3 regions of the Margalitia sp. FSL K6-0131 genome follow, and region 3 is predicted to be linked to each of the others. Evidence: riboswitches for the same ligand, from Rfam matches in the RefSeq annotation. Region 3 holds a riboswitch; each other region holds the start of a gene.
What was found. A riboswitch is a leader RNA that binds a small molecule or an ion and turns the genes downstream of it on or off. The one in region 3 is predicted to bind cobalamin.
Positions count from the first base shown of each region.

Region 1: it holds a riboswitch for cobalamin, as region 3 does, so the genes downstream of both, NSQ59_RS12065 (ribonucleoside-diphosphate reductase subunit alpha) here and NSQ59_RS14575 (ABC transporter substrate-binding protein) in region 3, are expected to answer to the same signal.
Region 2: it holds a riboswitch for cobalamin, as region 3 does, so the genes downstream of both, NSQ59_RS07765 (DUF4430 domain-containing protein) here and NSQ59_RS14575 (ABC transporter substrate-binding protein) in region 3, are expected to answer to the same signal.

Region 1 covers NZ_JBBOZS010000001.1:2,472,178-2,477,510, reverse strand. Annotated here, with positions in the region: gene NSQ59_RS12085 (HAMP domain-containing sensor histidine kinase) at 1-81, opposite strand, end outside; gene NSQ59_RS12080 (response regulator transcription factor) at 78-758, opposite strand; gene NSQ59_RS12075 (hypothetical protein) at 923-1,048, opposite strand; gene mnmH (tRNA 2-selenouridine(34) synthase MnmH) at 1,480-2,568, opposite strand; cobalamin riboswitch at 2,749-2,932, shown strand; gene NSQ59_RS12065 (ribonucleoside-diphosphate reductase subunit alpha) at 3,060-5,315, shown strand.
Region 2 covers NZ_JBBOZS010000001.1:1,616,739-1,622,071, reverse strand. Annotated here, with positions in the region: gene NSQ59_RS07770 (class D sortase) at 1-37, opposite strand, end outside; gene NSQ59_RS07765 (DUF4430 domain-containing protein) at 40-1,887, opposite strand; cobalamin riboswitch at 2,004-2,193, opposite strand; gene NSQ59_RS07760 (NUDIX hydrolase) at 2,531-3,163, opposite strand; gene NSQ59_RS07755 (VOC family protein) at 3,202-3,588, opposite strand; gene NSQ59_RS07750 (DHH family phosphoesterase) at 3,769-5,043, shown strand; gene NSQ59_RS07745 (DUF3231 family protein) at 4,968-5,171, opposite strand; gene NSQ59_RS07740 (DUF3231 family protein) at 5,237-5,333, opposite strand, start outside.
Region 3 covers NZ_JBBOZS010000001.1:2,975,909-2,981,241, forward strand. Annotated here, with positions in the region: gene NSQ59_RS14565 (FecCD family ABC transporter permease) at 1-1,006, opposite strand, end outside; gene NSQ59_RS14570 (cob(I)yrinic acid a,c-diamide adenosyltransferase) at 1,104-1,694, opposite strand; gene NSQ59_RS14575 (ABC transporter substrate-binding protein) at 1,727-2,680, opposite strand; cobalamin riboswitch at 2,833-3,020, opposite strand; gene NSQ59_RS14580 (LamB/YcsF family protein) at 3,134-3,901, opposite strand; gene NSQ59_RS14585 (5-oxoprolinase subunit C family protein) at 3,904-4,914, opposite strand; gene pxpB (5-oxoprolinase subunit PxpB) at 4,911-5,333, opposite strand, start outside.

The DNA of each region.
Region 1 (5,333 bases), 500 kb from region 3:
AAAAAAAATGGCGGCACTTCCGCCAAGCGACCACTTAACCTTTAATGAACTTTTATGATACCAGCTTCGTAAGTAATTCATTCACGCATCACATACCCCGTACCACGTACTGTTTGTATATAGCTTTCTTCACCAGGGTCATCAATTTTATTCCGTAAATAACGTATATATACATCCACGACATTCGTCTCTACTTCTGTCTCATAGCCCCATACCTTATTCAGTAGAGCCTCGCGTGTCATGACGATATTTTTATTTTCGAGAAGGGTCAACAACAAATCATATTCTCGCTTTGTTACATCTATCACTTGATCTTTTTTCTTTACCATTCTGCTTTCTTTTTCCACATTTAAATCTCTATAATGATAACTGGTCATGTTCGAATGTGTTTCATGTGACTCGATTCTGCGAACAATCGCTCGCAGTCTTGCAAGCAATTCCTCGATGGCAAATGGTTTTATTATGTAATCATCTGCACCATGATCAAGACCGGAAACACGATCCATTACACTATCACGAGCTGTTATCATGATAATTGGGGTTTCTTTTTCCTGACGCACCCTTCTGCATACTTCCAAGCCATTTAAGCTAGGAAGCATCAAATCGAGCAAAATAACATCCCACTCGTCTTCCAAAGCAAATTGGAGCCCTTCCCTTCCGTCATAAGATACCTTCACTTGATACCCCTCATGCTTTAATTCGAGCTCAATAAAGCGTGATAAATTTTTTTCGTCTTCAATGAGTAAAATTTTCTTCATCTATTTCACCTACTAAAACTTCAAGTATTTACTTAAGTTTACTGTAAACAATTCGTTCATGACAAATTCATAGGTTATTTTCCCCAAAAAAAGAAATACTTCCTCCAAAACTAATCGGCGGAAGATTCTTTCCATAAAGGACGTTTTGCTAAAATCATGGATCATTATTTAATATTTGTCTTAGAAGAAATGAAGTTAATAAATGCATGAACAATTTCAATTGACTGAAAGGCAACTAGTGACACTGCTGTCAAACTAAAGAATACGATTGGGATAAAACGTACCCACATTTTATTCGCCTCCTTTATTGTTCAACCTTTACTTTATCAACTTATCATGAGAATAAGATTAAAATTTTATAAATTCTGGATAAAAATAAAAGCTGAAGCGCCTTGCTTATCGGCGTATGGATTTCGTAGTCGCTCACCTCGAGATAAAGGAAACACAGTAAGGTAGTTCACGAACAAATGAAAATAGCACTTCCATTTTCAACTGATGTTGACTTATCGTAGAGAGGAGTCGGAAATATCCACTAGCCGATAGGCGCTGATGCTAGACATAAAAAAACACCGGCTATTTTGCAAGCCGGATTTAAAGAAGGAACTTTATAATGAGTAAAATAATAAGGGGAGTCGAACCGACTCAACGATGATTTTACGAAAACTTTCCTATATTTTCATGAAAGGAAGATTAGAAAATCATGAGAAAATGAAATTTCCACCTAACTTTTAACGGAATGGATATCCGTTTCACCGATTAAATGATGAGATTTTAAAATATTGATTACTTCATCTGTTGCAATATTAATATTATCGCTAACCACTTTTTCCGATTTGCTAATATAGATGTCTTCTTTATGAAGATACTGCGGGTCATAATAGTCTCTCATTAAAAGTTCTACCAACTTCATAAAATTATTTTCTTCCAACGCTTTAAAGATTATGTGGCACCATTCGGATGACTTCATTCTTTTTCTTACATATTGTAACGCCGAACGAACATTTTCTTTAAATTCTTGGTTGTTTTTATTTGGCTGAACATATTCCGCATAAATTCTTTGGATTCTTGCTTCCTCGGAACCTGAAACATAAATATGCAAAGCATTATCCCTTAAAGCAAGTAAAGAATCAGGCTGCACAGCATGTCCAATTCTTTTGCTTTCCCCTTCCATTATTACGTAATGGGAATTCTGTAAGGAAAGCAGCTCTTCAAATAATAGACCGTCAAATGTTTTTTGATTATGGGGTTTTCTGCCATCAATGGCACCAAATAGAGATCCCTTATGGTTGGCCATTTGTTCGAGATCCAGAACGGGAAACCCGAGCTTTTTTAAATTTTGTAATATTTGTGTTTTCCCTGTTCCGGTCATACCATGTAAAATTACTGCTTTACCTGGAAGTAAATCTGGAATCAATTCTAAAGATTTTTTTCGATATGCACGATAACCGCCTTTTAATCTATAGACATGAAGTCCTGAAAAAGTAGCAAATTGTGCAACGGATCCACTGCGCATACCACCTCTCCAGCAATAGATTAAAGGCTTCTTTCCGGACTCTTCTATTTCCTTAATTTTCTTCATTAAATGCGGTATCTTTGGAGCAACAACCTCCATCGCCCTCCATTTTGCCGCATTTGCACCAACCTGTTTATATAAGGTCCCAATTTCTGCTCGTTCTTCATTTGAAAAGATGGGAATATTAATAGAATGGGGAATAGCACTCTCGGAAAATTCTAATGGTGAGCGAACATCCATTGTTACATATTTATCCTTTTCATCAAGCCACTCTTCTACTGTTATATCTTGTGACATAAATTCATTCCTCCAATACTCTTCCCTTTCATTTTATCATATCCAATTCCTTATTGTGTTTAAACAAGAGTATCAATTTATGGAATTCTTTTGCAAAATGATAGTTGTGAATTTACTTTTGATATGTTAATATAAAACACAATATATGCTAATTAAATTCATTTTCAAAACTATATATTGAAATTAACTTCATGTAAGGGTGTCCATAGATGGACTTAATAGGGAATTCGGTGAGAATCCGAAACTGTCCCCGCAACTGTAAGTGTGAACGAAAAAGGATAGACCACTGCATCCGCTCGATGCGGGAAGGTCCTTTAGTAGGCTGCACACAAGTCAGGAGACCTGCCTTCACATGATAAAGTTTCGATTCCTCGGGGATTGGGGAGATGAAACGATAGTTAAAACGTCTATGACTATGTATGTTCTTTTTTCCTATCGTTTGATCTGCTCATCCTTCGGGCAGATCTTATTTTTTTATAGGGGGAAAATAAATGGGAACTACGATTACAGAGATTGAAAATTGGAACCGTCATATCTTATCCATTCTAGTAGAAAAAGCAGAAGCAGACGAACGTTTCCACCCGGTTTATTCTTTCGCACAAAACTTATTAGAGCAAAAGCCTTGGATATCAGAGGACGAGTGGGTTCAGCAAATTATATTAGATTGCCTATCTCGATTAAATGAGGAAGAAATCTTCTGGACATACGATGCTGCTCACTTTTATATGGAATATCTTTATTACAAGGCAGCGCAAAATAGAGAATATTCCTATAAAGTCAGGTATGGTAATTTTTATGGTTTGTTAGAAACTTTAACAGAAGAAGGCATCTATAACCGCTGCCTGCTAGATTGCTATTCAGTAGACGAAATACATCAATTAGCCAGCAAAATGGATTATCACAAAGACCAACTCTTCACATACATAGGAATACGTACATTGGCAGACCGCTATTTAGCGACTGATCATCATAAAAATGTATTCGAGCTTCCGCAGGAAAGATGGATGATTATTGCTATGCAATTAATGATCAATGAACCGAAAGAAAGCCGTTTAAAGCTTGTGGAAGAAGCCTATTGGGCACTAAGTAATCTTTATATGACGGTTGCAACCCCTACCCTTTCGAATGCAGGAAAAAACTATGGGCAATTATCGAGCTGCTTTATTGATACGGTAGAAGACAGTTTACAAGGAATCTTTGACAGCAACACTGATATTGCCAATCTATCAAAAAACGGCGGTGGAATCGGAGTCTATTTAGGTAAGATACGAAGCCGCGGAAGTGCGATTAAAGGATTTGTCGGAGCATCTTCCGGCGTTCTTCCTTGGATGAAACAATTAAATAATATTGCAGTGAGTGTCGATCAGCTCGGACAAAGAAAAGGTGCCATTTGTGTGTATCTGGATATTTGGCATAAGGATATTTCTTCTTTTCTTGATGCCAAATTGAATAATGGGGATGAACGATATCGCACACATGATTTATTTACTGGTGTATGCCTTCCTGACTTATTTATGGAGCAGGTAGAAATACGCGGTGATTGGTACTTATTCGATCCGCATGAGATAAGACAAGTTATGGGGTATTCTCTTGAGGATTATTACGATGAAACAAGCGGAAGCGGCTCATTCCGTACTAAGTATTGGGAGTGTGTTCAACACGAAACCCTTTCTAAAACTGTCGTTCCAGCAATCGAAATCATGAAAAGTATTATGAAGAGCCAGTTAGAAACTGGCGGACCATTTGTCTTTTATCGGGACGAGGTTAATCGTAAAAATCCAAATAAACATCAAGGAATGATCTATTCAAGTAATCTATGTACAGAAATTATGCAAAATCAAAGTACAACGAATATCATTACTCAATATACACAAGATGGAAAAATCATAATTGAAAAACAGCCTGGTGATTTTGTAGTTTGTAATTTATCTTCTATCAATCTAGGGCTGGCTGTTCCCGCCAATATTTTAGAGAGATTAATTCCGATTCAAGTACGAATGTTGGACAATGTGATTGATTTAAATGACATTCCTGTTTTACAGGCAAAATTAACGAACCAAAAATACCGCGCGATTGGACTTGGAACATTTGGGTGGCATCATTTATTAGCATTGAAAAAAATAAAGTGGGAAAGCGAGGATGCAGTTCAATATGCTGATCGGCTATATGAAAAAATCGCCTTCCTTACTATCCAAGCAAGTATGGAATTAGCGAAAGAAAAAGGCTCCTATCCAGTCTTTAAAGGCTCCGAATGGGATACAGGTGAGTATTTCTTTCGAAAAGGATATTTAGAAAACAACTCTTCTTCCTGTGCTTGGGATAGATTGTACAAGGATATACAGCAATTTGGAATGAGAAACGGCTATTTAATGGCGGTCGCTCCCAATTCATCAACTTCCATTATTGCTGGAAGCACAGCCAGTATCGATCCAATTTTCCATAAATTTTATGCAGAAGAAAAGAAAGACTATAAAATCCCTGTTACCGCTCCTGATTTAAGCCCAGCAACGACTTGGTATTATAAATCAGCCTATTTTATTGATCAAAAGTGGAGCATTCAGCAAAATGCAGCCCGTCAAAAGCATATTGATCAATCAATCTCATTTAATTTATATGTACAAAATACAATAAAAGCAAAGGATTTACTAGAGTTACATTTAACTGCATGGAAAAGTAAATTAAAAACAACTTATTACGTAAGGTCAACCTCTTCTATTCTGGAAGAATGCGATTCATGCTCGAGCTAAATTGGTTAGGAGATGAAA
Region 2 (5,333 bases), 1.4 Mb from region 3:
GACCAGCTGTCATGATCACAAATGCAATTTTCTTCATGTTTAAGCCGCTTTCTGTTTACGATTATAGAAGTAAATAGCTGCACCAATGATGAAAAGGATTACACCTAATAATAATACGTTATAATAATTGGTTGCTGTATTTGGCAATGGCTGACCGTTATCAGAAGGATGCTTTTCTGTGTTTGTTGCATCATTACCTGGCTGAACAGTCACATCATTTCCTGTAAATTGATAAATGGAGCCCTCTCCATTTAGATATTGCTGATACGCAGTTAATCCTAATAAGCCTTGCGTTGTTGCAATTAAATTTGATTCATGATCTGCTGCGATGTGAGCAAATCCGCCATCCTTTTGATGGAATGACATTAAATGTTGCACAAGGTTTCCGCCTGTTTTTGTAAATGCTTTATCAGTTGGGTCAACACCGATAGACGATAAACCAATGATTACTTGAGCAGTCGTTTCACTTGCATCTCCGCCATTAATATCGCTGCTAAATCCGCCATTTTTATCCTGAACGGATGAAAGCCAGTTTACTGCATTATCGATAGCATTTTTTACATTTTCTTTGCTCTTATATGGAGCAAGTGCAGCTAATGCCATGGAAGTGATGTCAACACTCGCATTATCGCCAACAAGTGCCCATCCACCAGACTTAAGCTGATTATCCAATAAGTAGTTTACAAGTTTTTCTCTAGACCATTTTGCATTAGCAGGAACTTTATATTTCTTGCTATCTAATGCAAGCAATGCATATATAACCCCATTTGTTCCTTGATTTGTCATGCGGTCATTGGAGTAAATTTTTTCAATCAAATTATAACCATCAATATTAGCAGCATTTCCTCCAGCTGCAGTAACACCGATTGCTAATCTTTCATAATCGGTAACATTGCGGAATGTACCATCATTTTCTTTCAATGTCTTTTTAATATTATTTAAATAAACGGCAGGAATCTTTTGACCGGATCTTTGCAGTCCGATGATTTCAAACTCATCATTACCACCATTTTTCAATACATAAGAAGCAGAAGATTTCATTGCAGCTGCAACCTGTTGCTTCGTTACATTTGGTTGTTTTGTTCCATCTGGAGTTCCTGAATTATTGCCCCCGTTTCCATTATCACCATTGGAATCCGGCGGTGTTATATAATTATCAATGGTTAATTCAACACTATCTCCATTTTTTAAAATGTTTGTTGACAGGGATGATTGTAGAGGATTTCCATTCAAAGCGGTCTTCCAATAATCCCCTTCATTCAGTTTCGCATTTCCGATATTTTGAACAAATTCAAAGTAACTTGAATCTACCGAAACCTTTAGTGCAAGATTTTTCTGTGAAGCAGCTTGTATTAATGCATCGTACGCATTGGCACCTTCCACGACCTTTACATCTGTTTCTGGTATCAGTGCATTACCTTTTACATCTTTTGCAGAAACTTTTGCGGAAATAGTTTTCTCCGGGTAACTTACTACCTTAAATAGCAAATCATCCCCATTTTTCACTTTGTATCCGGATACTCCTACTTGAGCCATGCTGCCGTTAATAATAAAGCCCCAATATGTACTGTCCTTTGCATAGTCAGGCTTTGCATCCCCAATTTGTACAATATTTGCGCCATACTTAGGATCAGTAGTATAGTCAAATGCAATATTTTTCTTTGTAGTTGCTTCCTTTAATACATCGAAAGCTGTTTCTCCATCCTTTATTTCCAACACAGAATGTGGAAGGACGGTTTTACCATTTTCATCGACAACCGAAATCATTGCTGCATTTTTTAAAGCAGCAGCAGATACCGGATTTGTAAAAAATCCCGTTAGTTGAAGCATCACAAGTAGGATAGCCGTCAACACGACAGAACTTCTTTTGAAAAGCATTCCTTTCATTTCTCTTCCCCCTTGAAAAAAATAAAAAAACATCTCCTAATGTGAAGATGTTGTGCGTCGCAGGAGGTGAAAATGTTCGATTTTCCTCGAGCTCAGCACCACCTATCCACGTAGGTTTATGGTGCAAAAAATAGGCAGGTCTCCTGGCTCATGATCAACACTCTTTAACTCCTTCCCATCTTGTAAGACAGTGGATAATCTTTGTAAAGAGCTCCCATTTACAGTGGCGGGACCGCGTCGGTTTTTCACCGAACTTCCCTTTTAATGATTGAAATAATTCAATCAACCTAGTTTTCCCACTATTAAATTAATACCGATATTATCATAGTTTAATAAGTAAGAATATGTCAAGTTGTGGTTATTACCGATATTTGACCTGATAGTGAAATTTATTTTATTCCATTAATTTTATTTTAAATCTTCCCTCCTATAATCAAAATCAACCGAGTCAGATATTATTTCATATGGAGTGAGGATAATGGCGAAAAATAAAGGATTAAAATGGATTGTCGGTTTATCAAGCGTGGCGGTTTTTACCGGGTTTGTCGGATTATCACAAAAATATTCCTATTTTCCGGATGATCATTCAGGTTGAATTCTCCAAATCAAACAACTGTAAATTAAAAAAAGGGTACTATCAGTTTCATGTTGATAGTACCTTATTTATTTTAGAAAGCTTATCAAAAATCACCTTATAATAATTCGAAGGATGAGGTACAAAATCTTTTAGCTCTACATCTGTGCGAAGGCTAGTTAATTGGTTATTTTTATATTCAAAACCAGAGATGTTAATAGATTTAAGTGAACCATTATATAAACCTTCCATTTGGTGAAAAGGAATTCGATAAATTCCAGCAACTTCTACAGGGTCAGGTATTATTTTTTCCATATGCTCTTTATAATGGTAAAAGTAAGTGTAGCAGAATTCATTATCGATAAATGTATCACCAGTATAGCTTGCCGAGATAACCCCAATCGATTCCAGTTCATCCATTTGTACTTGTATTCCGAGCTCCTCTTCTACCTCTCTTATGCCCTCGTGAGGACGTTCTCCTGCAGTCAAATGTCCTGCTGCAGTTATATCGAGTAAATTAGGATGGGTATCCTTGTCATGCTGTCTTTTTTGAAAAAGAACATTCAGCACCCCATTTTCGATTTGATAGAACCAGCAATGAAATGCCTTATGCCAATATCCCTTTTGGTGAACTTCATTTCGTTCCGCAACACCCATGTGATTCATATCTGCATCAAAAATATCAAAGAATTCTTTTGTCATTTGTCATACTCCTATCTAGTTGCCTTTTGTGCAAAAACTTATTCTTTATTTCCTGTCCCTACCGCCAAAACATACCCATCCGGATCCTCAATCGCAAATTCCCTCCATGCTCCCCAATCAAACTCTGTTACTACGGGTTCTTGAACAATTTTCGCCCCTTTTTGTTTCCACTCATTATGTAATTGATCTAAGGCTGCAAAATCATACGCGTAAGCATAGGCATCCCATATAACCTCATTATTGCTGCTATTAGGGGATATTATTTGATTTTCTTTTGCTTGTAAAAGTTTAAACCCGAGTTTCAATGAATCATTCCGAAGAGCCCACCAATCGTTCACTTCACATCCTAAAACATCTTGATAGAAAGCCATTGATTTTTCTATGTCTGAAACTAGTAAAACGGTTAAGGATTGTATTCTATCCATTTTCATTCTCCTTTTAAAAAATTATATACATAAAGATTTTACCCGAAAAGACAGCTATTTGTTTAGAATTTTTGAAATATTTTTGACGTTTTACAAATATTTTTTAGGTGCGAGTATAAGATATGCACCTCGGTTAAAATAATCCTTATGGTAGAAAAAAATGAAGGAGACCTGCATTCGATGAAGCTTTTTACAGATATTGATTTAGACGGATTAGGCTGCGGAATTGTCGCCAAGCTAGCATTTGGTGAAGATGCAAATGTTTCTTATTGTTCCTATCGAAATTTAAATCAACGTGTGGAGCATTTTATCGATAACCCCGATCATAATAACACCGAAACATATATTACGGACCTGGCAGTCAATGAACATGTGGAAAAAAAGCTTGAAAAGCGGTTTTCTAATGGACATCCGATTCAAATGATTGACCACCATGTAACGGCCATGCATTTTAATGAATACAAATGGGCAATGGTCGATCCCGAATATAAGACTGGTAAGAAAACCTGTGCGACATCACTGTTTTATGATTTTCTCGTGGAGCATCAAAAAATTCAAAAGACCCCTGCATTGGACGAATTTGTTGATCTAGTTCGTCAATATGATACTTGGGAATGGGATGAAAATAATAATGTCGCTGCTAAACGTTTAAATGACTTATTTTATATGATGGATAGGGAGCATTTTGAGGAAGATCTGCTCAAAAGATTAAAGGACCATCCTAATTCCTTCACCTTAACAGATACGGAAAACCTACTATTGGACGTAGAAGACAAAAAGATCCATAGGTATATTCATTCCAAAAACAGACAACTTGTCCAAACCTTCGTGGAGGAATATTGTGTGGGAATCGTCCATGCGGAGCAGTATTTATCTGAACTCGGCAATGCATTGCATAAGCTGAATCCGCATCTGGATATGATTATTTTAATAAATGCCGGAAATAAAAAGGTGGGTTTTCGCACGATATACGATCATATTGATGTATCAGAATTCGCCTCCCGCTTCGGTGGCGGTGGCCATCCAAAAGCTTCAGGATGTGATTTGTCACAGGAAACATTTGAAAAATTTGTAGTGAATGTGTTCCCTATATCTCCACACAAACCGGATCCTGAGCGAAACGAAATCAATGTCAAATGTGCCCATTATGGTACATGTTACGAAAACCGAAAAGGAGACATCTCCTTTATTCGTCCCTTAAACGAACATGATTTTGAAGTCATACATAACGGGAAAAGAATAGATGAATCGTTTGATGCCTATGAGAGCGCTGAGTATTTTATTAAACGGAACTATAACTCCTGGCTTCGTTTTGACAACGACTATCTTCGTCATTTAACTACTGCTTTGCCAGTTACGACGGAAGAGATTAGAGCAAATTATGAAATGATAATTTCCACTTGCGGAGGTTCTTCCATCCAGCCATTCTTAATCATAATCTTTCCACCGTCTTGAGAGAAAGTAAAAATATCTTTTGCAAGAATAGCCATTTTAACCGGTATATCATTTCTTAGACTAAATGCCCCACCCAATGCATTACTGCCTAGGCTAAATGAAGTTAACAGATTGGTATTGAACATCATCAATTTATCAGAAAATGGTGCAATCTTTGAATCAGTTGCTTTTCCAGCATGGGTTGCGGGTGGCTCTAAAAACTTTCGCGTAAAAATCCACCTAAATCAATTTCGATTTTTTTGGACAATTCCATGCCCTCAACAAAGTATTTTTGCACCTCTTTATTTTGT
Region 3 (5,333 bases):
AAATAAACGCAAAGACCGGTGCACCTATTAATGCAGTAACCACACCAATTGGGAGTTCTGTTGGTTGGATAATCGTTCTTGAAATCAAATCAGCCAAGATTAAAAAACCTGCTCCAAATAGAATCGATAATGGCAATAGCTTCTTATGATTTGGTCCCCATACGATACGAATGAAATGCGGGATCACCAAGCCGACAAATCCAATGGAACCCGAAACGGAAACTGCAGCCCCAGTTAATATCGATCCTGCGATTAACACGAACAGCTTTCTTTTTTCTACATTCACCCCGAGATGATACGCCCGTTCTTCTCCAAGTGACATAGCATTTAACTCCTTGATGTTTGTTAAAAGCAACAAAGACCCAATAAGAAAAAAAGGCAAGATAATATTCACATAGCTCCATCCGCGCATAGAGACACTGCCAAGCAGCCAGCCAATGATTTGCCGTAATTCATCCCCTGTTAAAGCAATGATTAATGAAATAAAGGAACTAAAAAAAGAACTAAAAATAATCCCAGTTAAAATAATGGTCTCTACTTTCATCGCTTTCTCCATTTTGCGAGCAAATAACAAAACACAAAAAATCGTGAAAAAGGAGCCAACGATACTCATAAATGGTAAGGTCAAGAGCCCCAAAAATGGTATGGAAATATGAAAGAAAAGGGTTACCACTGCACCGACGGAAGCACCAGACGAAACACCAAGTGTATACGGGTCTGCCAACGGATTGCGCAGCAAGCCTTGGAAAGCTGCTCCAGCGATCGATAAAGAGGCACCAACCATTCCCGCTAGTAGCACTCTGGGCATCCGGATATCCATTACAATATTGCTATTCATAGGGTCTGCTGAATCCTTTAAGGGAATATGTAAAATGGCTGATCCTATAATTTGGATAATTTCATGAATTGGTACATATACAGTTCCCACTGCGATTCCAATAATGATAGAGAATAGTAGAAAGACACATCCAAGAAAATAGGGAAAAATTATGCTATTTCTTCCCATCTTTTGTATAAAAGTAAGTTTTGGCAGTATTAATCAGCTCCTTTTTAAAGGAAAACAAGGCTATCTAAACAACCTTGTTCCCATCCTTTCATCTATTTCATTCACTATTATTTTCTTTACGTTTCCCATCACGAAATACCTTGGCACTTCTTATATATTCAACATCACTTTTTCCTGAACGATGATTAATCACTCGCGCCAAAGCAAAAAAATAGTCTGATAGACGATTTAAATATCGCTGTGCAAGCGGAGGAACGCTGTTGTCGGTTTTCGAAAGGGTAACAACAAGACGTTCAGCACGACGTGTGACCGTTCTCGCAATATGGATCGATGCCGCTGCCTTTGTGCCTCCTGGTAAAATAAATCTTTCTAATTTTGGAGTACTGGCAATATACTCATCTATTTTCGTTTCCAGATAATCAATCATTTCCTGCTGTAATTTGTAAGGGCGCTTCATCGTTTTATTCGCAAGGTCTCCGCCGCAATCAAATAATTCATGCTGAATTTTCTCTAATTCTTCTAAAATATCACCAAACAAATTGGGATCCAGTTCCGCCATCGCTTGTCCAACAAAACAATTCGCTTCATCAACCGTTCCATAAGCCTGAACACGAATATCATCTTTATCAACCCTGCCGCCTATGATGCTGGTTTGCCCTTGATCACCTGTTCTCGTATATATACGCATTTTTTCTCCTCCCTTTTGTTTCTCCGCCATTATTATTTAAAATTATCGGGATAAATCGCCTTTGCCATTTCTTGCAAGCCGTCCGCAAGACGTGGTCCAGGTCTTGATACCTCATCCGAATCAACATTATAGACACGTTTGTTTTTCACTGCTGATACCTCTTGCCATCCTTTTCGTTTTACTACCTGATTGACTGCATCCTTCACATAATACCCGTATGTAAGAACAATGACATTCGGATTTGCTTTCACAGCTGCTTCCTCGGAAAATGGAATCCAACCTGCTTTGTCATCCGCAATATTCTTTGCACCTAATAGATTGACCATCTCATTCATAAAGGTTCCTGTCCCAGTTGTATAAATGTTTGGAGGCGCAGATACTTCAATCCAAACCTTTTGAGGATGATCTTTTGCGATTTTTGACGCTTCCTCTTTTATGTTTGCTACTTTGGACTTCATTCCATCGATGATATCCTCTGCTTTTTCCCGTGTCCCTGTCACTTTTCCAATCATTTCAATTGATTTATATACATCTGTAAACGAGGTGGCATCATTGACAACGACAACTTTAATACCATTGTCCTCCAATTGCTTGAGGCCTTCTTGAGAGTTATGTGCATCTGAAGCGGTAGCAAGTACAACATCCGGTTTCAAAGAAATCACTTTTTCGATATTAATATCTTTCCCGCCAACTTTTGTTTTGTTTTTGACTTGCTCGGGATAATTATCATTATCAGAAACCCCAACAATTGCTTTATCTAAGCCAAGGGCGAACGCGGTTTCTGTATTGCTTGGAATCAGCGAAACAATCCGTTTTGGTTTATTCTTTATTGTAAGCTTATTCCCAACCCCGTCCGTAATCGTAATAGGAAATCCATTGGATTTCGTCGTATGCTTACCAGCATTGTTGTTTTGCTGATCTGCCCCACATCCTGCAAGGACAAAAATTAATAGTAAGATAGATAAGTAATTCAGTAGCTTTTTCATGTGTTAACCCCTTTTGCGATAGTATAAAAGCATAAAAAAAAACATCTCCTAAATCTAGGGATGTCATGTAAAAAAAAACGTAAAAAATAATAGTGTTTTGTAAAAAACACTAAAAACGTTTCGTAAACACCCCCTATCCGCGTAGGTTCATTGGTGCACTCAAAAATCAGACAGGTATCCTGGCTCATGATCATTGCTTACTGTACCTTCCCGTGTATTTTTACATACATAGTGGTCATTACAGCTTGCTCCCATTTACAGTGGCGGGACCGCGTTGGCTTTTCACCAATCTTCCCTATTAAACCTTCCAAATGAAGGTATCTGATTTCGCTGCTAATATGAAATTGTAAACCAACATCATTATACAGTATTTTTTCCGAATTTCCTATATTTTAATAATTTTACACGAATAGAATGTTTCACATAAGAAAAGGACAAGCGCCTTACTCATCCTTATAAAATTTCCTTGATTTTAGCTATTTCAATTCCTGCATCTTTTAAGCTATCAGAAATATATCTAGCAAAGTCTAATGCATTGGCTCCGTCACCATGGATGCAAATGGTATCAGCTTGGATTGGTACATTGATACCTTGAAGGGATGTAACTTTTCCTTCCTTTACCATTTGGATTACTTGGTTAACGGCAGCTTCGTGGTTGGTAATTAGTGCTTGCGAATCCGTTCTTGGGGTTAACGAGCCATCTTGTTGATACGTGCGGTCGGCAAAAACTTCATTTGCCGTGCGCAGACCGATTTTCTTCCCAGCTTTGACGAGTTCTCCTCCTGCCAGACCAAATAATATAAGCTCTGGATCTACTTTGTAGATAGCTTCTGCAATGGCTTCCGATAAAGGAGCACTTTTTGCTGCCATATTATATAGAGCCCCGTGTGGTTTCACGTGCTGAATTTTCCCGCCTTCCGATTTGGCAAACGCATAAATGGCTCCTATTTGATAAACAACAAGATCATATGCTTCTTGTGGCGAGATTTGCATGCTTCTTCTGCCAAAACCGACTAAGTCCTGCAGACCGGGATGAACACCAATCCCTACATTTTTTTCCATCGCTAATTGGACAGTTTTTCTAATTGTCGCGGGATCTCCTGCATGAAATCCGCATGCAATATTTGCTGAGGTGATAAAATCAAGAATTTCCTCGTCTCTACCTAGCTTGTATGCTCCAAAGCTTTCTCCCATATCACAATTTAAGTCCACCTTAGTCATGTTTATGCCTCCCTCTTAAATTTTAGTAATATACCTTTTTTAAGCTCTTGAATTTTTCGTTCTCTTTCCATAAGTAATTGCTCGGCCACTTCATGTTCAATTTCTGAAAAGCGAAGTCGATCTCCAGGCTTCGCTTGAGCCAGTAATGGCAAATCAACAGTAGCAACTTGCCCTATTTTCGGGTAGCCCCCTGTCGTTTGGCGGTCAGCGAGTAATATAATAGGGTTCCCATCTGATGGTACTTGGATGGTTCCGAAGCTAACGGCCTCCGATAGCATTTCCTTCGGTTCCTTCAACGCTAATGTTTCTCCCTTTAAACGGTAACCCATACGATCCGATTGAGTGCTTACTTCAAATGTCTTGGAAAAAAAGTCCTTTTGACTCTGATTTGTAAATAAAGAATATTGGCGTCCCTTCATTACACGAATCGTTTGATCTGTTTTAAAGGAAGGGATAAATTTCGATGCAACCGACCATTCCATTTCCAAAAAAGATCGGCTCCCTGCCTGTTTCTTCATTTGCAAAATAATTTTTGATGAAAGTGGACTTGGCTGATTTACGGAAATATGGTCCCCTGTCTTTAAAGCACGTCCATTAAATCCGCCTATCCCTGCATTTAAATACGTTGACTTACTCCCCATTACAGTCGGTACTGAAAATCCTCCTGCAACTGCAAGGTTCACACGACATCCTGCTTTTGCCGTACCAAATCGAAGTTCACTGCCTTTCTTCACATATACCGTTCTCCACATTGGAACAGGTTTTCCATTTATATGAGGAGACATATCTCCACCACATATGGATATAAGTGTATCCTCATGAATTTCTAAAACGGGACCTAGGAGTGTAATCTCTAATGTCGGAGCATTTTCTTCATTCCCTACCAATAAATTCGCTATTCGATGTGCAACCGGATCCATGACCCCACTGACAATAACCCCATATTTTTGATATCCGTAGCGTCCTATGTCTTGAATACTTGTTAGAAGTCCGGGCTTTTTAATTGTAATCATGCCTCTTTGCCCTCCCATTCTACGTATTCTTCATAACTGATTGGTTTAAATCGAACTTTGTCACCTGCATTTAACAAGCTTGGTACTTCATCTTTCGGACGAAATAGCTTTATAGGAGTTCGGCCAATAAGCTGCCATCCTCCAGGTGTTTCAATTGGATATACACCTGTCTGTTTGCCGGCAATTCCAACCGTTCTCTCAGGAATCTTCAAACGGGGAGATTGTAATCTTGGTGCTGCAATCTTCTCTGACATTCCTCCAAGATAAGGAAATCCCGGGGCAAAACCAATCATATAGACGGTATATTCAGCTGAAGAATGGATATTAATAACTTCCTCCGTTGTTAATCTATTAATACTGGCAACCGTTTCTAAATCGGGACCAAACTTTCCTCCATAACATACAGGAATTTCGACTAC